DNA from 2 places in the Streptomyces sp. YGL11-2 genome. Region 2 is predicted to be linked to the other one. Evidence: riboswitches for the same ligand, from Rfam matches in the RefSeq annotation. Region 2 holds a riboswitch; the other holds the start of a gene.

Region 1 (15,042 bases), on a different contig from region 2:
TCCTCGTCGGCTCCGGGGACGAAGTTGGTGTAGTAGTGCAGGACGGCGGGGATGATGCCGGCCGCGCCGTTGGTGGGGGCGGTGACGACCCGGCCGCCGGCGGCGTTCTCCTCGTTGACGGCCATGGCGTAGAGGGTGACCCATTCCATGGCGCGGGCGGCGGCATCGCCTTCGGCGCGCAGGGCGCGGCCGGCGTTGGCGGCCCGGCGGCGGACCTTCAGACCGCCCGGAAGGATGCCCTCACGGGACATCCCGCGCTCGACGCAGCCCTGCATGACCCGCCAGATCTCCAGCAGGCCGGTGCGGATCTCCTCCTCCGTCCGCCACGCCTTCTCGTTCTCCAGCATCAGGGCGGAGATCGACAGGCCGGTCTGCGAGGAGAGGCGGAGCAGCTCGTCGCCGGTCCGGAAGGGGTGCGCCAGGACGGTGTCGTCGAGCTTGATGCGGTCCTGGCCCACCGCGTCCTCGTCGACGACGAAGCCGCCGCCGACCGAGTAGTAGGTCTTCTCCAGCAGGGGCGCGCCGGCGCCGTCGTAGGCGAACAGCGTCATGCCGTTGGCGTGGTACGGCAGCGAGCGGCGGCGGTGCAGGACGAGCTGGGTGGACTCGTCGAAGGCGATCTCGTGGGCGGTGCCTATCTCGGCGCCGAGGAGGCGCAGGCGGCCGGTGGTGCGGATGCGTGCGACCTCGTCGTCGGCGGTTTCCACGTCGACGCTGCGGGGGGAGTGGCCTTCGAGGCCCAGGAGGACGGCCTTGGGGGTGCCGTGGCCGTGGCCGGTGGCACCGAGGGAACCGAAGAGCTCGGCGCGTACGGAGACCGTCTGGGCGAGCAGACCGTCCTTCTTGAGCCGGCCGGCGAACATCCGGGCGGCGCGCATGGGGCCCACGGTGTGCGAGCTGGAGGGGCCGATGCCGATGGAGAAGAGGTCGAAGACGGAGATGGCCACGGAGGCGGACTCCTTTGTCTGCTCGTGATGGACGGTGGAGCAAGTCGGGCAGGAAGGGTGTTTCCGTCCCGATTGTCGAGCGTAACCCGCTCGGGTGGTGCTGCCGCCGGACGGTGGGCGTCGGGCGGATGTCGGCGGGAACAACGGAGGAATCCGGGCAGCAGGGCACGAGCCCGGGGCCGGTGGCCGGCCCCGGGCTCGCCGCCCGCTTCGGCCCGGCCCGCGAACGGGCCGGTCCTCATGCCATGAGACGCGTCACAGGGACGGGTACAGGGGGTACTTCTCGGCGAGCGCCGTGACCCGGGCCTTGAGGGCGTCGCGGTCGTAGGCGGGCTTGAGGGCTTCCGCGATGATGTCGGCGACCTCGCGGAAGTCGTCGGCCTGGAAGCCGCGGGTGGCCAGCGCGGGGGTGCCGATGCGCAGGCCGGAGGTGATCATCGGCGGGCGGGGGTCGTTGGGGATGGCGTTGCGGTTGACGGTGATGCCGACCTCGTGGAGGCGGTCCTCGGCCTGCTGCCCGTCGAGCTCGGAGTCGCGCAGGTCGACCAGGACGAGGTGGACGTCGGTGCCGCCGGACAGGACCGAGACGCCGTACTCCTTGACGTCGTCCTGGATGAGGCGCTCGGCGAGGATCCTGGCGCCTTCGAGGGTGCGCTGCTGGCGCTCCTTGAACTCCTCGGAGGCGGCGACCTTGAAGGAGACGGCCTTGGCGGCGATGACGTGCTCCAGGGGGCCGCCCTGCTGGCCGGGGAAGACCGCGGAGTTGATCTTCTTGGCGAGTTCGGCGGTGGAGAGGATGACGCCGCCGCGGGGGCCGCCGAGGGTCTTGTGGGTGGTGGTGGTCACGACATGGGCGTGCGGGACCGGGGACGGGTGCAGGCCCGCGGCGACGAGGCCGGCGAAGTGGGCCATGTCGACCATGAGGTAGGCGCCGACCTCGTCCGCGATGCGGCGGAAGGCGGCGAAGTCGAGCTGGCGCGGGTAGGCGGACCAGCCGGCGACGATGAGCTTGGGGCGGTGCTCCTTGGCGAGGCGCTCGACCTCGTCCATGTCCACGAGGTTGGTCTTCTCGTCGACGTGGTACGGGACGACGTTGTAGAGCTTGCCGCTGAAGTTGATCTTCATGCCGTGGGTGAGGTGTCCACCGTGGGCGAGGTTGAGGCCCAGGATGGTGTCGCCCGGCTTGATCAGCGCGAACATGGCGGCGGCGTTGGCCTGTGCACCGGAGTGCGGCTGGACGTTGGCGGCCTCGGCGCCGAAGAGGGCCTTGATCCGGTCGATGGCGATCTGCTCGACGACGTCGACGTGCTCGCAGCCGCCGTAGTAGCGGCGGCCGGGGTAGCCCTCGGCGTACTTGTTGGTGAGGACGGAGCCCTGGGCCTCCATGACGGCGACCGGAGCGAAGTTCTCCGAGGCGATCATTTCGAGGGTGGACTGCTGACGGTGCAGCTCGGCGTCGACGGCGGCGGCGACGTCGGGGTCGAGCTCATGGAGGGAGCTGTTGAGAAGCGACATGAGATCTTCCTGGAGGATCGGGAGGGGTGCGAAGCTCCGGCAGGGGCGGGCTCAGCCGGCGGCGAAGGCGGTGTACTCGTCGGCCGAGAGCAGGTCCTCCGGCTCACCGGTGATCTTCACCTTGAACAGCCAACCGCCCTCGAACGGGGCGGAGTTCACCAGCGAGGGGTCGGCGACGACGTCCTCGTTGACCTCCGTGATCTCGCCGTCGACGGGCGCGTAGAGGTCGCTGACCGACTTGGTCGACTCCAGCTCACCGCAGGACTCGCCCGCCGTGACCGTGGCGCCGACCTCCGGGAGCTGCACGAAGACGACGTCGCCGAGCGCGTTCGCCGCGTGCTCGGTGATGCCGACCGTCGAGACGCCGTCCTCGGCGGCCGACAGCCACTCGTGCTCCTTGCTGTAGCGCAGCTGCTGGGGGTTGTCCATGGTTCGATTCTCCTGTACGCGGGGGTGTGGTGGTGACGGGGGTCGCCCCCGGCGAGGCCGGGGGAGGGTCGTGCCGGGAGAGGCGCGGCGGTGCGCCGCTGTCGCGTCCGCGGCCGGTGAACCGTTACTGCGGCGCGGCCGACCGCTACTTCTGCCGCTTGTAGAAGGGCAGCGCGACGACCTCGTACGGCTCATGGCTGCCACGGATGTCCACCCGGACACCGTCGGTGCCCGGTGTGGCGTAGGCCGCGTCGACGTACGCGATGGCGATCGGCCTGCCGAGGGTGGGGGAAGGCGCCCCGGAGGTGACCTCGCCGATGACCGTGCCGTCGGCCGCGACGACCGGGTATCCGGCGCGCGGCACCCGGCGGCCCTCGGCGATCAGGCCGACCAGCTTGCGCGGCGGTGCGGTCTCGGCGCGCTCGGCCGCCGTCGCCAGCGCGGCGCGGCCCACGAAGTCCCCGCCGTTGGTGGTCTTCTCGAACTTCACCACCCGGCCCAGACCGGCGTCGAACGGCGTGGTGGCGGAGGTCAGCTCGTGCCCGTACAGCGGCATACCGGCCTCCAGGCGCAGCGTGTCGCGGCAGGACAGTCCGCAGGGGACGAGGCCCACGGAGGCGCCGGCCTCGGTCAGCGCCTCCCACAGGGCGACCGCGTCCGCCGGCCGGACGAACAGCTCGAAACCGTCCTCGCCGGTGTATCCGGTACGGGCGATCAGCGCGTCCACCCCGGCGACCTTGCCCGGCAGGCCCGCGTAGTACTTCAGCCCGTCCAGGTCGGCGTCGGTGAGCCCCTTCAGGATGCCGGGGGACTCCGGGCCCTGCACCGCGATCAGCGCGTAGGCGTCGCGGTCGTCGCGGATCGCGGCGTCGAAGCCGCCGGCCCGCTCCGTCAGCGCGTCCAGCACCACCTGGGCGTTGGAGGCGTTGGCGACGACCATGTACTCCTCGTCGGCGAGCCGGTAGACGATCAGGTCGTCGAGGATGCCGCCGTCGGGCGCGCAGATCATGGTGTAGCGGGCGCGTCCGGTGGCGACGCCGCCGATGTTGCCGACCAGCGCGTAGTCGAGGAGGTCGGCGGCCCGCGGGCCGCTGACGGTGATCTCGCCCATGTGGGAGAGGTCGAAGAGGCCGGCGCGGGTGCGGACCGCGACATGCTCGTCGCGCTCGCTGCTGTAGCGCAGCGGCATGTCCCAGCCGGCGAAGTCGGTCATGGTCGCGCCGAGCGCGCGATGGGTGGCATCCAGCGCGGTGCGGCGGGGGGCTTCAGTCATCGTTCCGGGCTCCCAGGCATGGGTGACAAGACGGTCTCCCCATCTGTCATCGGAACCTGAGAGGTTCACCGGGATCCCGCGAACGGACCCGGTTTGCACCTTGGGTGGAGCCGCGCCTGCAACCGGGCACTGGCTCGCTTTTCAGATCTGCCTCGCCCGCGCGGTATAGGGGCCTGAGAGATTCAAGGGAGGACTTGCTCCTTCGGCGCCCCGCCGTGGTGGCCGGGGACTCTCCCGCGCGGGTTCAAGCGGCCGGTATGGAGTTGGCAGCTCACGAGTGACCAGAGGTGTGCCCGTGGCGGCCACATCATTACACGGGATCGCCGGATAAAGGAGCCCTGGTCGTCGCCCCGTTCCGGTCGGCTCCGCCGGGCCGCCCACGCGGTTCCGGAACCCGCCGGGTGCGCGGCGCCTCCGGCGGCGGCCGTTGGGCGGCGGCCCGGTGCGCCGTCAGCCCGGCGCCCGCCACCTCGTCGGATCGGGCAATCGCCTTGATGGGCATTACCTTTTCTTGACACTCTGCCGTTGCGGCTCCGGTCCCGAAGCGGAGCCGGAACCGGACCGGGAGGGGTGTTCACGGTGCACAGGGAAGCGGCGTACGCGGCCACTTCGGGCATTGCGCCCTCGGACCCGGCGGACGCGTCCCGGCCTCAGTCCGAGACCCAGCCGCAGGCCCGGCGCCGCCCGCCGTCCGTCCCGCGGCCCGGTCGCCGCTCCCCGATCACCGACCTCCGGGGCGTCCGCCCGGTCCGCCGCACCGCCGAACTCCGGTTCCCGCCCGGGGATCTGGTCGTGGTCTCCGGCCTGCCGGGCAGCGGCAAGAGCACCCTGATGCGGCGCCTGGTGCCGCGGCTGGACGCGCGCGGCGCCGCGGTCCACCGCATCGACTCCCAGGACGCCCGGGAGCGCTGGGAACGCGGCCGGCTGCACCGGGTGCCGTACGGCCTGTACCGCCCGCTGGTCCGCGCGGCGCACTACCTCGCACTGCGCCGGGCGCTGCGCTCCGGCGGCAGCGTGGTGGTGCACGACTGCGGGACGCTGGTGTGGGTGCGCCGCTGGATCTCCCGGACGGCCCGGCGGGGCGGCCGGGGGCTGCACCTGGTGCTGCTCGACGTGCCGCCGGAGGTGGCGCTGAGCGGCCAGCGGACCCGCGGGCGCGGGGTGTCCCGGTACGCCTTCGCCCGCCACCGCAGGGCGGTACGGCGGCTGGTGGGCGGCGCGGAGGCGGACCGGCTCCCGGCGGGCTTCCGTTCCGCGGTGCTGCTCGACCGCCGGGCGGCCGGCACGCTGGAGGCGGTCAGCTTCGACTGACGGGGGGCGGCCGGTGCGCGTACGGCCGCCGCCCTCGCTCCCGTGTGCGGCTCCGGCTTCGGTCGTCTCCCCACCTGACGCTAGTGTCGTCGGCCAGAAAGCGCGCGGTCGGCAAGGGGTGGGTGACATGGACTATCCGGAGAACTATCCGGGGAACTTTCCGGCGCCGGGGGACTTCCCGGACCAGGGGATTCCGCAGCTGGCCTGGCCGGCGAACGAACTCGAAGAGGTGCTGGCCGCATCGGTCGGGCATCCGGAGGCGGGCGGCCGGATCGTCGAGGTGCTGGGCCGCAGCCGGGTGTGGGTGCCGCTGCCCAAGGGCGGTGGCCCGGACAGTGCGGGCTTCGGGGCGGCCGGCCTCGATGTGCCGACCGTGGAGATCGGCGGGGCCGCGTACGTCCCGGTCTTCAGCTCCGAGCAGGAGTTCATGAAGGTCGTGGGAGCGCATCTGGGCTTCACCGTCGCGCCCGCCCGGGAGTTCGCCCGCGGGCTGCCGCCGCTGGTGGGCATCGCGGTCAACCCCGACGGCACGGTCGGGGTCCCGCTGCCGCCGCCCGCGGTGGCCGAACTGTGCCGCGCCGCGCGCGCGGAGCAGGCCGGCGGTCTGCCGAGCGGCGCCCGGGTGCGGCTCTTCGAACCGGACTGGCAGGACGAGCCGGTGGACTTCCTCGCCGCGGCCGGACTGGAGTTCTCCGGTGCCGGAATTGTCGTGACTGCCCGGCGTGCCCTGGCAAGTGTCGAGGGCGACACGCCCGCGCTGTTCGTCGGCGTGCAACTCGACGTGCCCGCCGAGCGGCTGCACGACGGCAGCGCCCGCGAGGCGGCGCTGGCGGCCCTGGGACGTGCGCTCGGTGCGGTGCCGGTGCCCTGGCCCGTCCAGCTCGTCCTGCTCGACATCGCCCAGGGGGATCCGGTCGCCGACTGGATGCTGGAGCGCGTGCGGCCCTTCTATGCACGGGACCACTCGTAAGCTGGTTGGATGACGGGCGGGCGCACCCTCACGTGCCCTGCTGACAGAAGGGACGGGACCACGTGAGCGCGGGTGCGCATCAGGGAGCCGCGGCGGCCGGCCAGGTCGAGCAGATGCTGCAACAGGTCTCGCCCGGCCGCTACGACGCCTACGAGGCGCTGTTGCACGCGCTCGCCCAGAGCCAGGTCTGGATGCTCCTCTGGCACGGCCGCGCCGGGATGCCCGACGCCCAGTACGGGAACATGGAGGTCGACGGGCTGGGCTACGCCCCCTGCGTGACCTCCGCCGCCGAACTCGCCGCCTCCGGCTGGAACCGCGACCACGAGCTGGTCACCGGCACGGAGATCGCCGCCTCCCTCTTCCCCGACCGCTGGGGGCTGTGGCTGAACCCGCACGCGCCCGGCGGCGGCGTCGGCGTGCCCTGGCTCGACCTGCGGCGGATCGCCGGCGGTCTCGACCGGCTGCCCGCCGGTCCGCTACGGATCTCCGAACCGGCCGTCGACATCCCGCAGTTCTACGCCCTGCTCGCCCAGAACGCCCATCGGACGCCCGCTGTGCGGTCGTTGCGCCGGGCTTGGGTGCAACCCGCCCTCGGTGCCCCGTATCTGGCGATCGGGCTGGATCTGTACGACACCGGCCAGCTGTCGGTGGATTCGGTGCGGTTGATGATCCAGCAGTCGATGGGCGCCGTTCCGGACGGTCTGCCCGTTTCGACCGTCGCGATGAACGACGAGTTCGACCCGGTCGGCATGTGGATGCGGGCCTGTGCGCGCCCCTTCTTCGACCGTGACGGCTATGCGCAGCCGCCCGCTCCCGGACCGACCTACGGTTACGGATACCCGCGTCCCTACTGACGCCGGCGGGCCTTCCCGGCGCCGTGGCGGGCTGCCGTACTTGGCCTGAATTCCCCCTGTCCGCACGGCAGTTGGCCCCCTTTCGGACCCCCTTTCGGGCCCCCTTGCGGTCCGGTCAGCCCGCACCGTTGTTCGTATAACGGAAGCTCGTGGGCCAGATCACAGTTGTGCATCCATTCCCTGCGGGGGCTGGTGAGTGATCGCCGGTCGGATGAAGACTCCGGCGGCACAGGGCCTCGGTCCTTTGTACGAGGCCACTTCCGCACGGCAACACAGCACCTCTGATCTACCGCACCACCTCTGATCTTCCGTTGAGTGAACGCCCCTGACGCCATGACGAGTTGGCGGCAGGGGAAGCGTCAGTGATGGGAATCCGGGCCGCTACCGCGGCGGGCACCGGCCGGCCACCGCCGGCCGAGAGGGGTCAAGGGCACCGTGACCACACCGATCGAGACCACCGGGGCGGCTGCGCAGGCGCAGCCGGAAGCGGTGCTGGAGGGCGTGGAGAGCAAGCGGATCGAGGGTCGCTCGCTCGGCCAGATCGCCTGGCTGCGCTTCCGCCGCGACAAGGTCGCCGTGGCCGGTGCCATCGTTGTCGTCCTGCTCGTCCTGGCCGCCGCGCTCTCCCGCCCCCTCCAGGCGCTTTTCGGACTCGACCCGAATCTGCCGCACCCGGACCTGATCGACCCCAACACCACGCTCCCCAAAGGGGACTTCGGCGGGATAAGCGGCGACCACCTGCTGGGGGTGGACCCCAAGTTCGGCCGCGATCTGCTCGCCCGGATCCTGGAGGGCTCCTGGGTGTCGCTGCTGGTGGCGTTCGGCGCGACGCTGCTGTCGGTCGCCCTCGGCAGCGTGCTCGGTGTCGTCGCCGGCTTCTACCGGGGCCGGGTGGACGCGCTCATCAGCCGGATGATGGACGTCTTCCTCGCCTTCCCGCTGCTGCTGTTCGCCATCGCGATCTCCGCCTCGCTCCAGGGCGGTGCGTTCGGCCTGCAGGGGCTGCCGCTGCACATCTCGGTGCTGATCTTCGTGATCGGTTTCTTCAACTGGCCGTACATGGGCCGGATCGTGCGCGCGCAGACGCTGTCGCTGCGCGAACGGGAATTCGTCTCGGCCGCCCGCGGCCTGGGCGCGCGCGGGCCGTTCATCCTCTTCCGGGAACTGCTGCCCAACCTCGTGGGGCCGATCATCGTCTACTCGACGCTGCTGATCCCCTCCAACATCCTCTTCGAGGCGGCGCTGAGCTTCCTGGGTGTCGGCATCCAGCCACCCCAGTCCTCCTGGGGCGGCACGCTCACCCAGGCGGTCAAGTACTACGAGGTCGACCCCCAGTACATGATCGTCCCCGGCCTCGCCATCTTCGTCACCGTGCTCGCCTTCAACCTGCTCGGTGACGGGCTGAGGGACGCACTCGACCCGCGCAGCCGCTGACGGCCACCGGGCGCCCGAACTGCACCACCGCCGTTTCGTAAGGACGTTTCACGACGAACGAAGGGGATATCGACCACTATGCGAAGGTCAGTTCCGGTCGCTGCTGTCGCGGCCCTCACCAGTGCGGGCCTTTTGCTGGCCGGCTGCAGCGGAAAGGGTTCCTCGGCCGGCTCGGCCGAGGTCAACGCCGCCACCAAGAGCGTCGTCAACGCCTCGGACGAGAAGGGGGGCACGGTCACCTACGCGATGAGCGACGCCCCCGAGTCCTTCGACCCGGGTAACACCTACTACGCCTTCGTCTACAACTTCAGCCGCCTCTACGCCCGCCCCCTCACCACCTTCAAGCCGGGCCCCGGCACCAAGGGCGAGGAACTGGCCCCGGACCTCGCCGAGTCGATGGGCAAGCCCAGCGACGGCGGCAAGACCTGGACGTACAAGATCCGCAAGGGCGTCAAGTACGAGGACGGTACGACGGTCACCTCCCAGGACGTCAAGTACGCCGTGGAGCGCAGCAACTTCGCGCGCGACGTCCTCTCGCTGGGCCCGAACTACTTCCAGCAGTTCCTCGTGGACAACGACGGCGGCTACAAGGGGCCGTACAAGGACAAGTCCAAGGAGGGGCTCAAGTCCATCGAGACCCCTGACCCGCAGACCATCGTCTTCCACCTCAAGCAGCCGTTCGCCGAGTTCGACTACCTGGTGAGCGCCCCGCAGACCGCGCCGGTCCCGCAGGCCAAGGACAAGGGCGCGGACTACACCAAGAGCGTCGTCTCCTCCGGCTCGTACAAGTTCGAGAACTACCAGGAGGGCAAGCAGCTCACCCTGGTCCGCAACCCGAACTGGTCGGCGCGGACCGACCCGCTGCGCAAGCAGCTGCCGGACAAGATCGTGCTCAACCTGAAGGTCGCCCAGTCGACCATCGACAAGGACCTCCAGTCCGGAAACACCCTGGTCGACATGGCCGGCCGCGGGGTCGACGGCCAGACCCAGGCCCAGCTCCTGACCGACCCGAAGCTGAAGGCCAACACCGACAACGCGCTCGGCCAGCGCCTCGTCTACGCGGCGCTCAACACCAAGGTGGCGCCGTTCGACAACGTCGAGTGCCGCAAAGCCGTCGAGTACGCCATCGACAAGAAGGCGGTGCAGACCGCGCTCGGCGGCCCGATCCGCGGTGAGATCGCCTCCACGGTCCTGCCGACGGACATCGCCGGCTACCAGAAGTACGACCTGTACCCGCAGAAGTACAGCGGCGACAACCTGGACCTGACCGAGGCCAAGCAGCACTGGGCCAAGTGCGGTGCGGGCAACGTCAACACCACGATCCTGGCCCGCAACGACCGCCAGGACGAGGTCGACGCGGCCACCTCGGTCATCGGCTCGCTGAAGAAGATCGGCGTCAACGCCAGGATCCAGTCGTACCCGACCAGCAAGTACTTCTCGGACTACGCCGGTGTCCCGGCGTTCAACAAGTCCAACAACGTCGGCCTGATCATGATGCAGTGGGGCGCCGACTTCCCGACCGGATACGGCTACCTCCAGCAGATCCTCAACGGCAAGGCGATCAGCCAGTCCGGCAACTCCAACCTGTCCCAGCTGGACGATCCCGAGATCAACAACCTGCTCAACAACGCGATCGCCAACACCGACAAGGGCGCCCGCGAGAAGGCGTACGCCGATATCGACAAAAAGGCGATGGAGCAGGCGGCGATCGTCCCGCTGACCTACTTCAAGGTCCTGATGTACCGCTCGCCCAAGGCCACCAACATGATGTCCACCTCGGCCTTCAGCGGTGAGTACGACTACCTCAACATCGGCGTCAAGAAGTAGCAGCCCTGGAAGGCAGGTGAAGGCATTGGTGTCCGCGGGCCGGTCGCGCCCGGCCCGGGGGGGGGAAGGGGGGCCCCCCCCCCCCCTCCCCCCCCCCCCCCCCCCCCCCCCCCCCTGCGCCGGCGCCGCATCCCCGTGTTCTCGTACATCATCCGCAGGTTGATCAGCGCAGTGATCCTGCTGCTGATCGTCAGCGCGGTCACTTTCGGCATCTTCTTCCTGCTGCCGAAACTGGCCGGGCAGAGCACCGACCAGCTCGCCCAGCAGTACATCGGAAAGGCCCCCACCACCGCGGACATCGCCGCGGTGAAGAAGAACCTCGGGCTGGACAAGCCGGTGTACGAGCAGTACTGGGAATTCCTCAAGGGCATCTTCGTCGGCGTCGACTACAAATTCGGACCGGACGCGGCCAAGTGCCATGTGCCGTGCTTCGGTTACTCCTTCAAGACGCACATCGAGGTCTGGCCGGAAATCCAGTCCCGGCTCCCGGTGACGGTGTCGCTGGCCGCCGGCGCCGCGGTGCTGTGGCTGGTCTCCGGCGTCGCCACCGGAGTGCTCTCCGCGCTCCGCCCCGGCTCGGTCTTCGACCGGATGGCGATGGGCGTGGCGCTGGCCGGTGTCTCGCTCCCGATGTTCTTCACCGGTGCGCTGGCGCTGGCCCTGTTCACCTACCAGTGGCCGATCTTCGAGCGCAGCGACTACGTACCGCTGCTTCAGGACCCCTTCCTGTGGGCCCGGACGCTGGTCCTGCCGTGGGTCACCCTGGCCTTCCTCTACTCCGCGCTCTACGCCCGGCTCACCCGGGCGGGCATGCTGGAGACGCTGAGCGAGGACTACATCCGCACCGCCCGCGCCAAGGGCCTGCGGGAGCGCAAGGTGGTCCTGCGGCACGGGCTCCGGGCCGCGCTCACCCCGATCATCACCGTCTTCGGCATGGACCTGGGCCTGCTGCTGGGCGGTGCCCTGATCACCGAACAGGTCTTCTCGCTCAAGGGAGTCGGCGCCTTCGCGGTCGACTCGATCAACGCCAACGACCTGCCGAACATCCTCGGCGTCACCCTGCTCGCCGCGTTCTTCATCGTCATATGCAACCTGGTGGTGGACGTTCTGTACGCCGCCGTCGACCCGCGGGTGAGGCTCACGTGACCGACGCTTCCGAGAACACGACCGGCACGGCCGAAGAGGCCGGGGAAGCCGGGAAGGCCGGGGAGGCAGCGCCTGCCGGGCTTGCCGGGCCCGCCGGGCCCCCCGGGCCCACCGCCTTCCTCGAAGTCCGCGACCTGAAGGTGCACTTCCCCACCGACGACGGTCTTGTGAAGTCCGTCGACGGCCTGACCTTCAGCCTGGAGAAGGGCAGGACGCTCGGCATCGTCGGCGAGTCCGGCTCCGGCAAGTCGGTGACCTCGCTCGCCGTCATGGGGCTGCACCGCGCCTCCCGGCGGCAGCGCGGCAAGGTCCGGATGTCCGGCGAGATCTGGCTGGGCGGCAGGGAGCTGGTCTCCGCCGACCCCGACGAGGTGCGCCGGCTGCGGGGCCGCGAGATGGCGATGATCTTCCAGGACCCGCTGTCCGCGCTGCACCCCTTCTACACGGTCGGCAACCAGATCGTGGAGGCGTACCGCGTCCACCACGACGTCGACCGGAAGACCGCGCGCAGGCGGGCCGTCGAGATGCTCGACCGGGTCGGCATCCCGCAGCCGGACAAGCGCGTCGACGACCATCCGCACCAGTTCTCCGGCGGGATGCGCCAGCGCGCCATGATCGCCATGGCGCTGGTCAACAACCCCGAGCTGCTGATCGCCGACGAGCCGACCACCGCCCTGGACGTCACCGTCCAGGCGCAGATCCTCGACCTGATCCGCGACCTGCAGAAGGAGTTCGGCTCGGCGGTCGTCCTCATCACCCACGACCTGGGCGTGGTGGCCGAACTCGCCGACGACCTGCTGGTGATGTACGGCGGCCGGTGCGTGGAGCGGGGCCCGTCGGAGAAGGTCTTCTCAACCCCGCAGCACCCCTACACCTGGGGCCTGCTCGGCTCCATGCCACGGATCGACCGCGACCAGACGGACCGGCTGATCCCCGTCAAGGGCTCGCCGCCCAGCCTGATCAACGTGCCGTCCGGCTGTGCCTTCAACCCCCGTTGCCCGTACGCGGACGTCCCCGCGGACAACGCCACCCGCACGGTGCGCCCCGAACTGCGGCAGGTCGCCGGCCGGCACTTCTCCGCGTGCCACATGGCGCAGGAGGAGCGGGAGCGTATCTGGACCGAAGAGATTGCGCCGAAGCTGTGACCGAGACGAGCGAGACCACTCCGAGCACCGAGACCACTCCGACCACCGAGACGACTCGGACCACTCCGACGACCGGGGCCACACGGACGACTGAGGCAATCGGGAACCCGACCCAGGACGGCCCGCTGCTGAGGGTGCGCGGCCTGGTCCGGCACTTCCCGATCACCAAGGGGCTCCTCAAGCGCACGGCCGGCGCCGTCCAGGCGGTCGACGGCATCGACTTCGACGTGCTGCCGGGGGAGACGCTGGGGGTCGTCGGCGAGTCCGGCTGCGGCAAGTCGACGATGGGCCGGCTGATCACCCGCCTCGACGAACCGACCGGCGGCACCATCGAGTTCGCGGGCCGGGACATCACCCATCTGTCCCCGGGCCGGCTCCGGCCGCTGCGCCGCGACGTCCAGATGATCTTCCAGGACCCGTACGGCTCGCTGAACCCGCGGCACACCATCGGCGGCATCGTCTCCACCCCCTTCCGCCTCCAGGGCGTCGAGCCCGAGGGCGGGGTGAAGAAGGAGGTGCAGCGGCTGCTGGAGCTGGTGGGCCTGAGCCCGGAGCACTACAACCGCTATCCGCACGAGTTCTCCGGCGGTCAGCGGCAGCGCATCGGGATCGCCCGGGCGCTGGCCCTCAAGCCGAAGCTGGTGGTCGCCGACGAGCCGGTCTCGGCCCTGGACGTCTCCATCCAGGCCCAGGTCGTCAACCTCATGGACGACCTCCAGGAGGAGCTGGGCCTGACCTACGTCATCATCGCCCACGACCTCTCCGTCATCCGGCACGTCTCGGACCGGATCGCGGTGATGTACCTCGGCAAGATCGTCGAACTCGCCGACCGTGCGTCCCTGTACGCGTCGCCGCGGCACCCGTACACCAGGGCGCTGCTGTCCGCGGTCCCGGTGCCCGACCCCCGGCGGCGCACCGAACGCGACCGGATCCTGCTGAAGGGCGACGTCCCCTCGCCGATCGACCCGCCCTCCGGCTGCCGGTTCCGCACCCGCTGCTGGAAGGCGACGAAGGAGTGCGCCACCACCGAGCCGCCGCTGGTCGAGCTGCGCACCGGGCACCGGGTGGCCTGTCACCATCCCGAGGGCGAAGGTGCCAACTCGGCCACGATGACCGAAAGTTCGGCCGGTAATGTCGCAACAGATCAGTAACTACTGACGACTTGGCAAAGTCGCTGGTGAAGTCCGGCGGGAGAGTGCAGAGTTGGCACGGTTGTTCTAATCGCATCCGTGTGCTGAAGGGACGGCTCATGGCACTCTCCCGCTCTGCGCGTCGCACCTCCCGCTGGCTCGCCCTGGCGACCGCGGTGGCCTCGGCCGCCACCATCGCCGCCGCCCCGGGCGCCACCCCCGGCGCCCCCGGGGTCGGTGACCCCTATTTCCCCAAGATGGGCAACGGCGGCTTCACGCCCCTCCACTACGACCTCGGCGTCAGCTACCACCCCGACTCGGGCCGGCTCGACGGCCGGACCACGCTGACCGCCAGAGCCACCCAGAACCTCTCGACGTTCGACCTGGACCTCCAGAAGCTGACCGTCGACTCGATCCGGGTGAACGGCCGCCGGGCCCACTTCCACCGGAATGGCGACAAGATCGTCATCCGCCCCGAGGCCCCGCTCTCCCGCAGCGCCCGCTTCGCCGTCACCGTCGTCTACCACGGCGTCCCGCAGCCGCTCAGCGGCCCGATCGTCTTCGGCTCCAAGTACGGCTGGATGAAGACCAAGACCGGCGTCTTCGTCGCCTGCGAGCCGAACGCGGCCTCGACGTGGTTCCCCTCCAGTGATCACCCCAGCGAGAAGGCCACCTACGACATCCACATCGACGCCCCGAAGGGTCTGACCGGCGTCTCCAACGGGCGGCTCATCAGCTCCGGCGAGTCGCACGGCCGCTCCTGGTCCCACTGGCGCGAGAGCCGCCCGATGGCGACGTACCTGGCGACCGCCACCATCGGCAAGTTCGACACCCGGACCGGCACCACCCCCGGCGGCACCCCGATCTACGTCGCCGTCGACCCGACCCTCCCCACCGGCAAGGTCGACGTCTACGGCATCACCGCGGAGGCCACCGACTACTGGTCCAAGATCTTCGGCCCGTATCCCTTCGAGGAGACCGGCGCAATCGTCGACGACATGCCGGAGGCCGGCTTCTCCCTGGAGGTGCAGTCCAAGCCGGTCTACTCGGCGGTGCGCAAC
Region 2 (15,042 bases):
ACCGGCCAGGCCACCGGCCAGGTGTGCACCGGCTCCCCGGTGTGCATCAGCTCGCTGTAGCGCCGGGTCATCGCGGCCAGTGCGGCCTCCCGCGCCAGGCCCTGCCGCCGTGCGTGGTGGAAGGCCGCGGCCTGCCAGGACGCACCGTTCACCCGGCGGACGCAGCGGGCTTCGATGATGCCCAAGTAGTGGTCGCGGTCGGCCGGTTCGACACCCCAGGCGTCCAGCCCCGCCGCCGCCAGCGGCAGCAGCTCCTGCCGTACCAGCCGTACGGCCGGTATCTCGGCGATACCGCCGGCCCGCCCGGACCGCGGCCAGCGCAGCACGGCGTCGATGCCGTGGCGGCAGGCGGCGTCGAAGTTGCCGGCCGCGGCGGCGAACGGCAGCCGGGTCCACACCGGGCGGGGCTGTTCGGCCAGCGCGCGCACCAGGCCGTAGTAGAAGGCGGTGTTGGCGACGACATCGGCGACGGTGGGGCCGGCCGGCAGGACCCGGTTCTCGACGCGGAGGTGCGCCACGCCGCCGGCGACGGCGTAGACGGGGCGGTTCCACCGATAAATCGTTCCGTTGTGCAACACCAGTTCGGCGAGGGTGGGCACGCCGCCCTCATCGAGGACACGCAGCGGCTCCTGCGGGCCGCACAGCGGCAGCAGCGGCGGGAAGAACCGGAGGTTCTCCTCGAACAGTTCGTCGACGGACTCGACCCAGCGCTCACCGAACCAGGTCCGGGGGCGCACGCCCTGCGCCTGGAGTTCGGGCGCCCGGGTGTCGGTGGCCTGCTGGAAGACCGGTGGCCTCGACTCGCGCCACAGCTCCCGCCCGAAGAGGAACGGCGAGTTGGCGCCGACCGCGATCTGGACGGCGGCGATCGCCTGAGCCGCGTTCCAGACCGCGGCGAACCGGCCGGGCGTGACCTGGAGGTGCAGCTGGACGGAGGTGCACGCCGCTTCCGGAGCTATCGACGGCGAGCGGGACACCAGCCGCTCCACACCCTCGATGTCGATGGCGAAGTCCTCCCCGCGGGCCGCCCGCATCTGCTCGTTGAGCAGCACGTAGCGGTCGTTCGCGGAGAGGCTGGAGGCGGTGAGGTCACTGGCGTGCAGGGTCGGCAGGATGCCGATCATCACGATACGGGCGGCGAGCTCGCGAGCCTTTCTTTCCGCATAGCCGAGGCCCGTGCGGAGTTCCTCGGCGAGTTGGTCCAGAACACGTCCGGACAATCGGTGCGGGGTGATGTTGACCTCAAGATTGCACTGGGCGAGTTCAGTCTGGAAATCGCCGCTGGCGATGCGTTCCAGCACCTGCGAGTTCAGCATGCGCGGCAGCCCGTCGGCGCCCGCGAGATTCAGCTCGATCTCCAGCCCCATGAGATTCCTGGGTCGATCGAACCGCTTCTCCGCCAGCATCCTGCGCAATCCCGCCAGACAGTCGTGCAACTTTCTTCGATAACGCTCCCGGTCCGCCAGGTCGATCCCGTCCGCGGCGACCTTCTCCCCCATCGAAGGGTCCCTTCTAGAGTGAACGACCCGCTGCCACGGGCTGCTTGGGGCCGCCCCCGGCACCCCGGGGCACGCGCTACGGTCGATGATGCCCCGGCAATCTGATCGATAACGCCTCACGACCATGACGGTACGGTTAGTCTGACGAGTACCGGGCGCCGGGCATTTTCCTCGGGCATATCTCCATGGCCAGCGCCCGCCGCAATTCGCTCGTAAAAAACACCGACGTGATCCGGCCTACCGCATCACCGAGGAATTACGAGGTGGCATCTCCCCGGCCCGGCACAAAGCGGCGGAAACCACCCGGAGCAAGGGGCCGGATTCCGCCTTGCCGGAAATCCGCAAGGCGAGTAGCCGAAACACTTCCAGAACATACGTCGTATAAACTTCGCTGGCGAGGCAGAGATTTGGCGCCAGCGTGGCGGTGTTCCCACCGGTACTCCGGCACCGCGGCCGGCCGTGCCGGTCCGCAGCCGCGGTCAGCCCTGCTCTGACCCCGCCCGCAGACAGCGACGTCCGCACTTCCCCGCTCCACCGTGTCTCCGAAGCGAGAGGCGACCCGCCATGCCGCTGCACATCCCGCCTGCCCCTGCGCCCGCCCTGCGCAGCATCCTCACCGCCCTCAGCTCCCCCACCGCCATCCGCGAGGCCCCCACCCCCGCGCTGCGCGCCCATCAGGGACCGCTGAGCCCCGACCACCCGTTGCCCGTGCACGTCTGGGACGACATCAGCCAGGCAGGCCCGCCGCGCACCCGCCTCGCCGGCTGGCGCTTCCTGGTCCGCGGCGGGGAGCGCGCCCTGGCGACCGCCGAGGCCCGGCTCACCGCGGACGGCTGGACCTTCTCGCGCTTCTGCGACGGCCCCTATGTCGTCGCGACCGAACGGGCCCTGCAGCAGTCGGAGTCGCTCGCCGCGCCGTACCAGCCGCGGCTGCTGTCCGTCCCGGAGCTGTACATGCTCACCCTGTGGCTGCACCACGACACCACCGCGGACGGCGCCGACGGCATGCCCGCCCCCGGCGACCTCCTGGTGCCGCTGGCCCCCGCCCCGCCGGGGATCGCCCCGCACCTCCCGCAGCGCCTGGCCGACCTGCTCCCCCGCCTCGCCCGCCGCCTCGCCCCCACCCCGCTGCTCCGCGAGCCGGCCTGACCGCCGCACCCCCCTCGTACGCCCGCGTACACCCGCACCGCCGCCCTGCGCCCCGTGGCCCTTCCCTGCCGCGGGGCGCACCGCGCTGCCCACCCGCGCGGGCCCGCCCGCCGATACCACTCCCAACCCCCTGGGAGTCGCGCTCATTTGGGAGCAACCGCCCGCACGGGTGATGCGTCAGTATCGAGTGTGTACCGCTGCTGCGAAATCCCTGCGGAAACACCTCCGTAGGGCAAGACTGGGACCGACAGGAAACGGGGGAGCGGCCATGACCACCTCATCCAGCCGCACGACGTTCACCACACCGCAGCGAAAGACAATTCCCATGTGCCAGCATCAACCGCCATGCCCGTCAGCGGAATCCACCGACCGGGAGGCCGCCCAACTGGTGGCGCACCATCCCGAGCAGGGCTGGAGCCTGCTCTGCAACGGCGTCCTGCTCTTCGAGGACACCGGTGAGCTGCTGCCGGACGGCCAGGTCATCGCCCCGCACCGGCCGCTCGGCTCCGCCCGGGTCACCGCCGCCGCCTGATCCGCGGCCACCCGACACGTACCACGCACGTACAACAGGGCCCCCGGCATCGCGCCGAGGGCCCTTGATGTTGCCTGGATCAGCCGTCGTACTCGTCCAGCGGGGGGCAGGAGCAGACGAGGTTGCGGTCCCCGAAGGCACCGTCGATCCGGCGCACCGGCGGCCAGTACTTGTCCGCGGCGTCCACCCCGGCCGGGAAGACGGCTTCCTCGCGGCGGTAGGCGTGGCTCCACTCGCCGGTCAGCGCGCCCGCGGTGTGCGGGGCGTTGCACAGCGGGTTGTCGTCCTTGTCCCACTCCCCCGAGCCGACCTTGTCGATCTCCGCGCGGATGGCGATCATCGCGTCGCAGAAGCGGTCCAGCTCGCCCAGGTCCTCGCTCTCGGTCGGCTCGATCATCAGCGTGCCGGCCACCGGGAAGGACATCGTCGGGGCGTGGAAGCCGTAGTCGATGAGCCGCTTGGCGACATCGTCGATGCTCACGCCGGTCGCCTTGGTCAGCGGCCGGACGTCGATGATGCACTCGTGCGCGACCAGCCCGCCGGGGCCGGTGTAGAGCACGGGGTAGTGCGGTTCCAGGCGCTTGGCGACGTAGTTGGCGCTGAGGACCGCGACCTGGGTGGCGCGCTTGAGGCCCTCGCCGCCCATCAGCCGGACGTACGCCCAGGAGATCGGCAGGATGCCGGCCGAGCCCCAGGGGGCGGCGGAGATCGGCCCGACACCGGTCTCCGGGCCCGCGGTGGGCTGCAGCGGGTGGTTGGGCAGGTACGGCGCCAGGTGGGCGCGGACGCCGACCGGGCCGACGCCGGGGCCACCGCCGCCGTGCGGGATGCAGAACGTCTTGTGCAGGTTGAGGTGCGAGACGTCGCCGCCGAACTTCCCCGGCTCGGCGAGGCCGACCAGGGCGTTGAGGTTGGCACCGTCCACGTAGACCTGACCGCCGACCTCGTGCACCGCCGCGCAGATCTGGGTGATGTGCTCCTCGAACACGCCGTGGGTGGACGGGTAGGTGACCATCAGGACGGCCAGCTCGTCGCGGTGCTTCTCGATCTTGGCGTGCAGGTCGTCGCTGTCGACCTCGCCGTCGTCGCCGGTCTTGACGACGACGACCTTCATGCCGGCCATCACGGCGCTGGCGGCGTTGGTGCCGTGCGCCGAGGACGGGATCAGGCAGACGGTGCGCTGCTCGTCGCCGTTGGCACGGTGGTAGGCGCGGACGGCCAGCAGCCCGGCGAGTTCGCCCTGTGAGCCGGCGTTGGGCTGGATGGACACCTTGTCGTAGCCGGTGACCGTGGCCAGCCGCTCCTCCAGCTCCTGGATGAGCGTGAGGTAGCCCTGCGCCTGGTCGGCCGGCGCGAAGGGGTGCAGCTGCCCGAACTCGGGCCAGGTGACCGGCTCCATCTCGGTCGTGGCGTTCAGCTTCATCGTGCAGGAGCCGAGCGGGATCATGCCGCGGTCCAGCGCGTAGTCCTTGCCGGCCAGCGTCCGCAGGTAGCGCAGCATGGCGGTTTCGGAGCGGTGCTGGTGGAAGACGGGGTGGCCGAGGTAGTCGTCGGTGCGCAGCAGTGGCTCCGGCAGCGTCTCGGTAACCGTGGCGTCCAGCCGCTCGATGTCGCCCTGCACCCCGAAGGCGCCCCAGACGCCGGTCAGCTGGGCGCGCCCGGTGGTCTCGTCGCAGGCGATCCCGACCAGGTCCGCGTCGACCTGGCGGAGGTTGACCCCCGCCTCGCGGGCCGCGGCGACGACCTCGGCGGCCCGGCCGGGAACCCGCGCGGTCAGCGTGTCGAAGTACGCGTCGTGGACCAGCTCCACCCCGCCGGCCCGCAGGCCCTCGGCCAGGATGGCCGCGTAGCGGTGGGTGCGCCAGGCGATCGCCCGCAGCCCGTCGGGCCCGTGGTAGACCGCGTACATCCCCGCCATGACGGCGAGCAGCACCTGGGCGGTGCAAATGTTGCTGGTGGCCTTCTCCCGGCGGATGTGCTGCTCACGGGTCTGCAGCGCCAGCCGGTACGCCTTGTTGCCGTCCGCGTCGACGGACACCCCGACCAGCCGGCCGGGCAGGCTGCGGGCGAACTGCTCGCGTACGGCCATGAAGCCGGCGTGCGGGCCGCCGAAGCCCATCGGGACGCCGAAGCGCTGGCTGGTACCGACCGCGATGTCCGCGCCCAGCTCACCCGGCGAGGCCAGCAGGGTCAGGGCCAGCAGGTCGGCGGCGACGGTGACGACCGCCCCCAGCTCGTGAGCCTGCGCGATCACGGCCCGCGGGTCGCGCACCGCGCCGGACGCGCCCGGGTACTGCAGGAGCACGCCGAAGACCCCGCGCTCGGCGATCTCCGCCGGAATGCCGCCGGACAGGTCCGCCACGACGACCTCGACACCGGTCGGCTCGGCACGGGTCCGGATGACGGCGACGGTCTGCGGCAGGCAGTCGGCGTCGATCAGGTAGACGCCCTGCTTGACCTTGCCGACCCGGCGGGAGAGGGCCATCGCCTCGGCGGCAGCGGTGCCCTCGTCCAGGAGGGAGGCACCGGAGGTGGGCAGCCCGGTCAGCTCGGCGACCATCGTCTGGAAGTTCAGCAGCGCCTCCAGCCGGCCCTGCGAGATCTCCGGCTGGTAGGGCGTGTACGCCGTGTACCAGGACGGGTTCTCCATCACGTTGCGCAGGATCACCGGCGGGGTGAACGTGCCGTAGTAGCCGAGTCCGATCATGGACGACAGGACCTGGTTGCGGTCGGCCAGACCGCGCAGCTCCTCCAGGACCTCGGCCTCGGTACGGGCGTGCGGCAGGCCCAGCGCCTCCGCGCTCTTGATCACGTCCGGGACGGCGGCGGCGGTCAGCTCGTCCAGCGAACCGAAGCCGACCTGCGCGAGCATTTTGGCCTGCGCCTCGTCATCGGGTCCGATGTGCCGACGCTCGAAGGGGGTGCCGCGCTCCAGCTCGGTCAAGGAGATGCGATTGGTGGTCATCTGCGGGGGCCTCCTGGTCAATGCGACCTACGAGGGGCACCACGGCGCTGGTGCCCGGACGGCCTCCCCCTCTGTCATCTCAACCTGAGAGCTTCACCGGTTCGCGGGATGCGGCCCGGTTTTCACCGTCGGTGAGGAGGGGTTCCGGCATGGTGGCTGACCGTGACCCGCCCTGCTTTCCAGAGTGACCTCGCCCACGCGGTACGTGTGCCTGAGAGATTCCGGGGAGGATTTGCTCCTTCGGCGCCCTGGTCGCGAACGACAAAGGACTCTCCCGCATGGGTTCTGCGGCCAATCGCCAGCCTACCAGCGCACTGCTGGAACGATCCTTCGAGTGGCCGAGGCATGAAATGTGCCGTTTCGTAGTTGTCACAAGGCAGTTGCGACCAATTGGAGGGACCGTGCAAGCCGATATCGATCCCCGGAGCCTCATCGGCCGCAAAGCGTTCGACCGGAACGGCGCGAAGATAGGCACCATCGACGAGGTGTACCTCGACGATGCGACGGGTGAACCGGAGTGGGCGGCGGTGCGCACCGGCCTCTTCAGCCGCGATGCGTTCGTCCCCCTGGAACCCAGCGAAATGGTCGGCGACAGCCTGCGCATTCCCTATGACCGCAAGCTCATCAAGGATGCCCCGGACTTCGGCGTCGGCCGGCATCTCTCCCCCGAGCAGGAACTCCAGCTCTACCACCACTACCGCCTCGATATCTCCTCCCCGGTCTCGGACTCGCTGTCCTCGGCCGGCGACTCGGACTTCGGGCGGATCGCCGGCGCCGACGACTGATCCGGGCCGCCCGGCAGCGGCAGCGGCTCCCCCGGCCGCAGCGCCGGATCGTCGACGGCGAAGGTCCGCACCCGCCCGGGTGCGGACCCCGGCGTCTCGAACCGTACGGTCACCCGCCCCACCCCGCTGCCCTGCACCCAGCCGGCGCCGAACTCCTCGTGGACCACGTCCAGCCCCGGGTGCCACCGCCGCGGCAGCTCCTCCCCCGGCTCCGGCGCCGCCTCCGGCTCGGCGGGCCCGGCATGCTCCTCCGCCTCCCGCTCCGTGGCGATCTGGGCGAAGAGGTCCTCCTGCGTGAAGTCCGCCAGCCCGCTCACCCCCACGCCCAGCAGGCGCACCCCACCGGTGGTGTCCACCGTCTCCAGCAGCCGCACGGCCGCCTCCCGCACGACCGCGGGGTCGTCGGTGGGCCCGCGCAGCGTCTCGGACCGGGTGAGCGTCGAGAAGTCGTAGTTCCGCACCTTGATCACCACCGTGCGCCCGGACCGCCCGGCGGCCCGCAGCCGCTCCACGCACCGGTCGGCCAGCCGCAGCACCTCGTTCCGCACCCGCGTCCGGTCCGTCAGGTCGACCTCGAAGGTGTCCTCGACCGACACCGACTTCGCGTCCCGCTCGGCCACCACCGGCCGGTCGTCCTGCCCCAGCGACATCGCGTAGAGCCCCGTGCCGTGCGCCCTGCCCAGCAGCCGCACCAGCTCCGCCTCACCGGCCTCCGCGGTCTCCGCGACCGTGTGGATACCGCCCCGGCGCAGTGCCTCGGCCGTGGCCGGCCCGACCCCCGGCAGCGCCCGCACCGGCATCGGCCCCAGCAGCTCCCGCTCCGTGCCGGGCTCGATCACCACCAGGCCGTCCGGCTTCGCCTGCTCGGACGCGATCTTGGCGAGCATCTTGGCGCCCGCCAGCCCCACCGACCCCGTCAGCCCCGTGGCCGTCCGGATGTCCCGCCGCAGCTGCGCCCCCACCGCCCGTACCGCGGCCGTCTCCGGCGCGACCCCACCCGCCTCCAGGTCCACGAAAGCCTCGTCCAGGCTCAGCGGCTCCACCAGTGGCGACAACGCCCGCAGCAGCTCCATGACCGTTTCACTCACCTGGCGGTACAGGGTGAATCGCGGGCTGAGATAGGCGGCGTTGGGGCACAGCCGGCGTGCCTGCGCCGTCGGCATCGCCGAGCGCACCCCGAAGACCCGGGCCTCGTACGACGCCGTAGCCACCACGCCGCGCGGCCCGATCCCACCGACGACCACGGGCTTTCCCCGCAGGCTCGGCTTGGCCGCCTGCTCGGCGGAGGCATAGAACGCATCCATGTCCAGATGCAGGATCGTCGGCGCACGTCTCACACCACCGATGCTGCCGCACACCACTGACAATCGGCCCGACCCGGGCCCGGAACCCCGTACGCGCCGTCAGCCGGCCCGGTTGCGCCGCCGCGCCAGCTCGTCATGCGGGTTCTTCCCGACCAGCGTCTCGCCGGTGTCCACACGCTCTCCGTGGAGCTGTGACAGCGCGCCCTCCACGTCCCGCCACACCACGCCGACCGCGATGCCGAAGACCCCCTGGCCCCCCTGGAGCAGGTCGACGACCTGGTCGGGCGAGGTGCACTCATAGACCGTCGCGCCATCGCTCATCAGCGTCATCCGCGTCAGGTCCGCCAGCCCCCGCGAGCGCAGGTGCTGCACCGCGGTGCGGATGTTCTGGAGCGAGACCCCGGTGTCCAGCAGCCGCTTGACGATCTTCAGGACGACGACGTCCCGGAAGCTGTAGAGCCGCTGCGTGCCGGACCCGTACGCGGGCCGGATGCTGGGCTCCACCAGACCCGTCCGCGCCCAGTAGTCGAGCTGCCGATACGTGATGCCCGCTGCCGCACATGCGGTCGGTCCGCGGTAGCCGATGTTCTCCGCCTCGCGGTCCCCCGACATCGCGGCGGCCTGTACGGGACCGCGGTTCGCTGCCGCGCCCGAGTGGAGCGGCAACGCCCCTTCCGCCGCCGTACCGTCGCCGGTGATTGCCACGCCGCCCTCCGTCCTCCACGTCCCGGACGGGACCTGCCCTATCGACGGTATGCAGTCACCCGGGGTGCGTCAACGATCGCCGCGCTCGCCACGCCGAGTGATAATCACCCTACGAGTGGTTTCTCGTGACTTGCCACGGGGAAGGGATTGCAGGTTGGCCGGAAACAGACGTTCGACTGGCCGAGTCACTGGTTGCTGGTGCCGAAGTCCTCGGGCGAGATCTGGTCGAGGAACTCGCGGAACTTCTCCACCTCGTCCTCCTGCTCGTCCGGAATCGCGATCCCCGCGTCGTCGAGCACACCGTCGGTACCGAAGATCGGCGTTCCCGTGCGCAGCGCCAGCGCTATGGCGTCGGACGGCCGGGCACTGACCTCGACGCCGCTGGCGAAGACCAGCTCGGCGTAGAAGACCCCTTCGCGCAGATCCGTGATGCGGACCTGCGTCAGCTCCTGGCCCACCGCTTCGAGCACGTCCTTGAAAAGGTCGTGCGTCAGCGGCCGGGCAGGGACCATGCCCTGCTGGGCGAAGGCGATGGCGGTGGCTTCCCCTGGCCCGATCCAAATGGGCAAGTAACGGTCGCCTCCCACCTCCCGCAGGAGCACGATCGGTTGGCTGGAAGGCATTTCCACCCGGACACCCACGACGTCGAGCTCGTTCACACAGTAACCCTAGGACGTGCCCGGCAGGTTTGGGTAGTCGGGCAGTCGTTTGCTCACGGCAGACGGACCCGCAGAGCGCTCTGCACCAGCGCCGCGTGAAGCCGTACGGACAGCGTGGCCAGCTCTCTGACGGTGGCCTCGGCATGCGCCCGGGTCTGAGGGTTGCGGTGCCGCCGAAGGGGTGCAACGACCTGCTCGACCAGACCGGCCTCGCGCTCGGCCGCCGCCTTCACGGCACGCAGATGCCGCGGCTCCAGACCGAAGCGGCCCAGCTCCGCGACAAGTTTGGCGACGGCGACGGTCTCGATGTCGTATCCGCCGTCGTCATGGGCGACGATGAGTCCGTACGACTCCCAGTCGGCGAGCGCCGCCTCGTCCACGTCAGCGGCGGTCAGCAGCTCCGCCCGGCCGATCCGGGCCGCCGGCGGGACCTCCTCGTCCGGGTCGGACACGCCCTCGACCAGGTCCCGGGACGGCGCCGGAGCCGGGAGCGGCACCTGCTCCCCGCGCTCCAGGGCATCCAGATGCTCCCGGATGACCTTGAGCGGCAGATAGTGGTCCCGCTGCATGCGGAGCACGCTCGCCAGGCGCTCGACGTCGGCCGCGGTGAATTTGCGGTACCCGGAAGGCGTGCGCTTCGGCTCGACGAGCCCCTCGGCCTCCAAGAAGCGGATCTTGGAGATCGTGACCTCGGGGAACTCCTCGCGCAGCGCGTTGAGCACCGTGCCGATGCTCATCGGCTTGCGGTCCGAGGAGGCGGTGCCGGCGGAACCGGCACCGCCTGCCGGTGTATGGCGCATATGCCTTCCCTGGCGGTCAGATACCGACGCCCCGCTGGCTCGCGTAGAAGACCAGGCGGTACTTGCCGATCTGCACCTCGTCGCCGTTGGCGAGGACGACCGAGTCGATCCGCTCGCGGTTGACGTAGGTGCCGTTCAGGCTGCCGACGTCGGTGACCGTGAAGCGGCCGTCCGGGCCGCGGCGGAACTCCACGTGGCTACGGGAGACCGTCACGTCGTCGAGGAAGATGTCGCCCTGCGGATGCCGGCCCGCCGTCGTCAGCTCGCCGTCCAGCAGGAAGCGGCTGCCGGAGTTCGGCCCCCGGCGGACGACCAGCAGCGCCGAACCCAGCGGAAGGGCATCGACGGCCGCCTGCGCCTCAGGGGACAGCGACGGCGACAGATTCTGCCCCGTCGCCTCCGCGTCGTACGCCTCGATCCCCGAGATGGAGATCGTCGAGGTCGTCTCGGACGCGCGCTCGGGCTGTGCGCCCGGACGCAGCGGCGCACCGCAGTTGGAGCAGAACCGGCTCGCCTCGGCGTTCCGGTGCCCACACCTTGTACAAACCGGCAAGGCCAACCCTCCACCCGTGCGTGAGGTTGATGGTTCCTGGGAACCTATGCGGCCGGACCCGGAGGGGTCAACAGAACCCGCGCCGTGCCCCCCGGACGGACCGCCGACCTCATCACGGAAGAGCGGACGGTCCTCGGCCGCGCCGCTCTCCTCGGGCTGGCGCGTCGCGCGATGCCGCGCGGAGCCGCTGCCACCCTCCTGGCGGGCGCTCTTGCCGAACAGCTTTGCAAACAACTTCACGGGCGATTCCCCTTGTACGAAACAGACCCGCCCGTGGGGCAGGACGAACCCTCGATGCACACACCGGCCGATCCGGACATCCTGTGAACGTCCGTGGCCTTCAGACAGTTTCCCTCACACACCACACGCACGGTGCGTCGACCCCCCGCTACGTCATGCCCTCCCCGGGCCATCACCATACGTAGATGCCTCACTGCGATGACGACCGAGCGTAGTCAGGCCGCTTCGCCTCCCGCAAGGCGTCCACAATGATCTTCTCCTCACGGGTCACAGACACCTTGGCCTGCTCCTTTTCCAGTGTCTGGACCACCCCGCCAGGGATGTTCAGCGCCGGCTGCAGGTCCTCCGGCTTCCCGATGACCTTGAATCGGTACGGCTGTGTGACGCGCTTTCCGTCGACCTCCACCCCGCCCCGGAGGTCCGAGAAGTAGGTGTTCGCCACGACCCGTACACCATTGACCTGGATGGCCTCGGCTCCGGCTGCCCGCAGCTCCTGGATGGTGTCGAGCAGCTTGTCCGCCTCCACGGAGTGGTGCGGGTCGTCGATGGTCAGGTTGATGCCGGGACCCTGCGTCGCGACGGTCCCAGCCAGCACGCCCAGCTGCGCTTCCTTCTCCACGGTCTGCTTACGGGCCTCCTCGGCCTGGTCCGAACTGTTCTCCAGTTCGGTCTTCTGCCCTTCCAGGCGCCGCTGCTCATCCGTCAACCGTTGGGAGCGGTTGTCCAGTTCGTCCAGGATGCGCACCAAATCCTCTTGGCGCGCGCCCCGCAGCGCACTGCTGTCACTCGTGGAACGTACCTGAATCGCGAGGCCGAGACCGAGAATGAACAGGAGCAACGCAACGATCAGTTGAGCCCGCGTCAGCCGCGGCGGCCACAGACCGGCCACGAGACGCTGCCGGCCGGTCAGCGGCTCCGACGGATTCCCGTCGTCCGCCGAGGCGCCAGAGGCGGCCCCATTTGCCGGTTTGGCACCACTCTGCCTCACCTCGTCCGATTCGCCGTCGGAGCCCCGGTGTTCGGCCCCCGCACCCGCCTCCCCCGTGGGCGTGCGGGGGCTCTCCGGCGGCATCGGGCGCCGGTCGGCGGGACCGCGCTCCGGACCGGCCTCGCGCTCGGGATGCGGCTCGGACTTCTTCTCCGGCTCCGGCGTCTCCTCCGTACCCATCCGCCTCACGCCCTGAAGACGTGCCGGCGGATCGCGGCGGCGTTGGAGAAGATCCGGATACCCAGCACGACAACGACACCGGTGGAGAGTTGGGCACCGACACCCAGCTTGTCGCCGAGGAAGACGATCAGCGCCGCGACCACCACGTTGGACAGGAAGGAGACGACGAAGACCTTGTCGTCGAAGATGCCGTCCAGCATCGCGCGCAGACCGCCGAACACGGCGTCCAGCGCTGCCACGACGGCGATCGGCAAGTAGGGCTCGACCACCGTCGGCACCACAGGTCGAACCACGAGTCCGACCACGACTCCCACGATGAGGCCCAGTACGGCGATCACGATGTGCCCTTCCCTGTGTCGGCGCCGTCCGCCTTCGCGGCACCGGCCTGCGGCTTAGCTGTACGTACGGTCAAACTGGGCGCGGGCGGCAGCGTGACCTGGCTCTCGGCGGAAATCTTGGTGCGTACGCCGTAGTTCTCCTGCAGCACATGCAGATACTGGCCGTCGGCACTGTCCTGGAACGCGGTGCTGAGCCGCTGCCCGTCCCCCACCGCCAGCACCGTATACGGCGGCACCAGTGGCTTGTTGTCGACCAGTATGGCGTCTCCCGCGGCCCTGATCGCCGAGAGTGACGTAAGCCGCTGCCCATTGACAGCTATGGCCTCCGCGCCCGACTGCCAGAGCCCGTTGACGACCCGCTGCAGATCACGGTCCCGCACCCGCCCGGTGTCCGAGAAGTCGCTGCTCTCCCGCGGCCCGCCGGCACTGCTCTCCGCGCCCTTGGCATCGTCCACGACGAGCTTCACCCCGGGCCCGGTGACCTGCGTCGAACCGGCCAGCAGCGCCAGCAGTTCGGCCTTGTCACCACCGTGCTTCTTCAGCGCCTCACGCTGCATCCGGTCGACGGCGTCCCGCGTCGCGTCGACCCGCTGCTGCTGTGTGTCGGCCTCGGCGGTGCCCTTCTGGATGCGGTGGATCAGCTCCTCGCGCTCCTTGGCGAGCGTCGGCGCCGACACCCGCGCCTGCGCTGCCCCCACCGTCACCACCAGCGCCGCCAGCACCAGCCCGGCGGCCAGGCCCAACTTCGCCCGCAGCGTGCGCGGCAGACCGCGCACGCCCGCCTCGGACCTGCGCGCGGCGGCCTCCGCGTATCCGTCGTCGAGGCTGTGATCCATCACGTTGGTCAGCAGCGACATGGACGCATCGGGACGCGCGGCCGGTCTCCGGGTGTTGCTCCGATCGGGGCGCTGCTGCGACATGCCGCACATCGTCGCATGTCGGCGGCGCGGTCTCCCAATGGCCCCACCGGCGTGCCGGAGCAACGGCACGCCGGTGGGATCGGGTCAGCGACCCGCGCTGTCCACCACGGCCGACCACTCGTCCAGCAACTGCTGCGCCGAGGCGTCGTCCGGTCCTTCCGCCCACAGATGCGTGACCGCCTCGGCCGGGTCGGGCAACACCAGCACCCACCGCCCGTCGGCCTCCACGACCCGCACGCCGTCGGTGGTGTCCACGTCCCGGTCGCCCGCCGCCTCCACGACATGCCGCATGACCAGCCCCTTGACCGCCCACGGCGTCGCCAGATCACGGCGCTGGACGTGCGCCCGCGGGATCCGCGCGTCGATCTGGCTGAGCGTGAGCTGCGTACGGGCCACCAGGCCGATCAGCCGGACGAACGCCGCCGCGCCGTCGAAGACGCTGCTGAACTCCGGGATGAGGAAGCCGCCGAGACCGTCCCCACCGAAGATCGTGCCGTCCATCCGCCCGACCCGCGTGAGGTCGTCCGGTGACGTCGTCGTCCACTCCACCTGGGTCCCGTGGTACGCCGCCACCTGCTCGGCGATCCGGGTCGTGGTCACCGGCAGCGCCACCCGCCCGCTGCGCCGCTCCGCGGCGACCAGGTCCAGCATCACCAGCAGCGCACGGTCGTCCTCGATGATCCGTCCGCGTTCGTCCACCAGGGACAACCGCTCGCCCACCGGATCGAAGCGCACCCCGAACGCGGCCCGCGCCGAGGCCACGATCTCGCCGAGCCGGACGAGCCCGGAGCGCCGGGCGTCGGCGGTCTCCGTCGGCCGGGACTCGTCAAGACCGGGATTGATGGTCAGCGAGTCGACGCCGAGGCGGCCCAGCAGGCTGGGCAGCACCAGTCCGGCACTGCCGTTCGACGCATCGACGACGACCTTCAGCCCGGAGTCGCTGATGCCCGTGGTGTCCACGGCCCGCAGCATGGCTCCCGTATAGGAGTCGAAGACGCTGGCCGGGAAGTGCAGATCGCCGATCTCCCCGGGGAACGCCCGCCGGTACTCCTGGCGCGCATAGACCCGGTCGAGCTTGCGCTGCCCGGCCTGCGAGAGATCCGCGCCCCGCTCGTCGAAGAACATGATGTCGACGGAGTCCGGCACACCGGGCGTGGTGCGGACCATGATGCCGCCGGCGCTGCCCCGCGCGGTCTGCTGCCGGGCGACGGGCAGCGGGACGTTCTCCAGGTCGCGTACCTCGATGGCGCTCGCCTGCAGCGCGGAGATCACCGCACGCTTCAGGGCCCGCGCACCGCGGGAGTGGTCCCGGGCGGTGGTGACCGTGGAGCCCTTCTTGAGCGTCGTGGCGTACGCCCCCGCGAGCCGCACGGCGAGCTCCGGGGTGATCTCGACGTTGATGATGCCGGACACCCCGCGCGCCCC

The links. A riboswitch is a leader RNA that binds a small molecule or an ion and turns the genes downstream of it on or off. The one in region 2 is predicted to bind glycine.
Region 1: another riboswitch for glycine. It lies ahead of gcvT (glycine cleavage system aminomethyltransferase GcvT); the one in region 2 lies ahead of gcvP (aminomethyl-transferring glycine dehydrogenase).

The regions. Positions count from the first base shown of each region.
Region 1 covers NZ_JBNHIN010000003.1:302,048-317,089, forward strand. The annotation lists gene ACO1BR_RS05970 (L-serine ammonia-lyase) at 1-947, opposite strand, end outside; gene glyA (serine hydroxymethyltransferase) at 1,203-2,462, opposite strand; gene gcvH (glycine cleavage system protein GcvH) at 2,514-2,891, opposite strand; gene gcvT (glycine cleavage system aminomethyltransferase GcvT) at 3,037-4,164, opposite strand; glycine riboswitch at 4,198-4,315, opposite strand; glycine riboswitch at 4,316-4,411, opposite strand; gene ACO1BR_RS05990 (AAA family ATPase) at 4,744-5,475, shown strand; gene ACO1BR_RS05995 (enhanced serine sensitivity protein SseB) at 5,603-6,445, shown strand; gene ACO1BR_RS06000 (enhanced serine sensitivity protein SseB C-terminal domain-containing protein) at 6,508-7,299, shown strand; gene ACO1BR_RS06005 (ABC transporter permease) at 7,735-8,733, shown strand; gene ACO1BR_RS06010 (ABC transporter substrate-binding protein) at 8,812-10,560, shown strand; gene ACO1BR_RS06015 (ABC transporter permease) at 10,696-11,706, shown strand; gene ACO1BR_RS06020 (ABC transporter ATP-binding protein) at 11,703-12,851, shown strand; gene ACO1BR_RS06025 (ABC transporter ATP-binding protein) at 12,950-14,002, shown strand; gene ACO1BR_RS06030 (M1 family metallopeptidase) at 14,101-15,042, shown strand, end outside.
Region 2 covers NZ_JBNHIN010000004.1:2,096-17,137, reverse strand. The annotation lists gene ACO1BR_RS06380 (glutamate-cysteine ligase family protein) at 1-1,499, opposite strand, end outside; gene ACO1BR_RS06375 (hypothetical protein) at 2,064-2,648, shown strand; gene ACO1BR_RS06370 (DUF5999 family protein) at 2,974-3,180, shown strand; gene gcvP (aminomethyl-transferring glycine dehydrogenase) at 3,260-6,145, opposite strand; glycine riboswitch at 6,207-6,334, opposite strand; glycine riboswitch at 6,335-6,432, opposite strand; gene ACO1BR_RS06360 (PRC-barrel domain-containing protein) at 6,535-6,930, shown strand; gene ACO1BR_RS06355 (DNA polymerase IV) at 6,840-8,267, opposite strand; gene ACO1BR_RS06350 (MerR family transcriptional regulator) at 8,334-8,939, opposite strand; gene ACO1BR_RS06345 (bifunctional nuclease family protein) at 9,125-9,598, opposite strand; gene ACO1BR_RS06340 (MerR family transcriptional regulator) at 9,652-10,398, opposite strand; gene ACO1BR_RS06335 (FHA domain-containing protein) at 10,415-11,251, opposite strand; gene ACO1BR_RS06330 (DUF881 domain-containing protein) at 11,382-12,359, opposite strand; gene ACO1BR_RS06325 (small basic family protein) at 12,365-12,697, opposite strand; gene ACO1BR_RS06320 (DUF881 domain-containing protein) at 12,694-13,617, opposite strand; gene ACO1BR_RS06315 (mannose-1-phosphate guanyltransferase) at 13,702-15,042, opposite strand, start outside.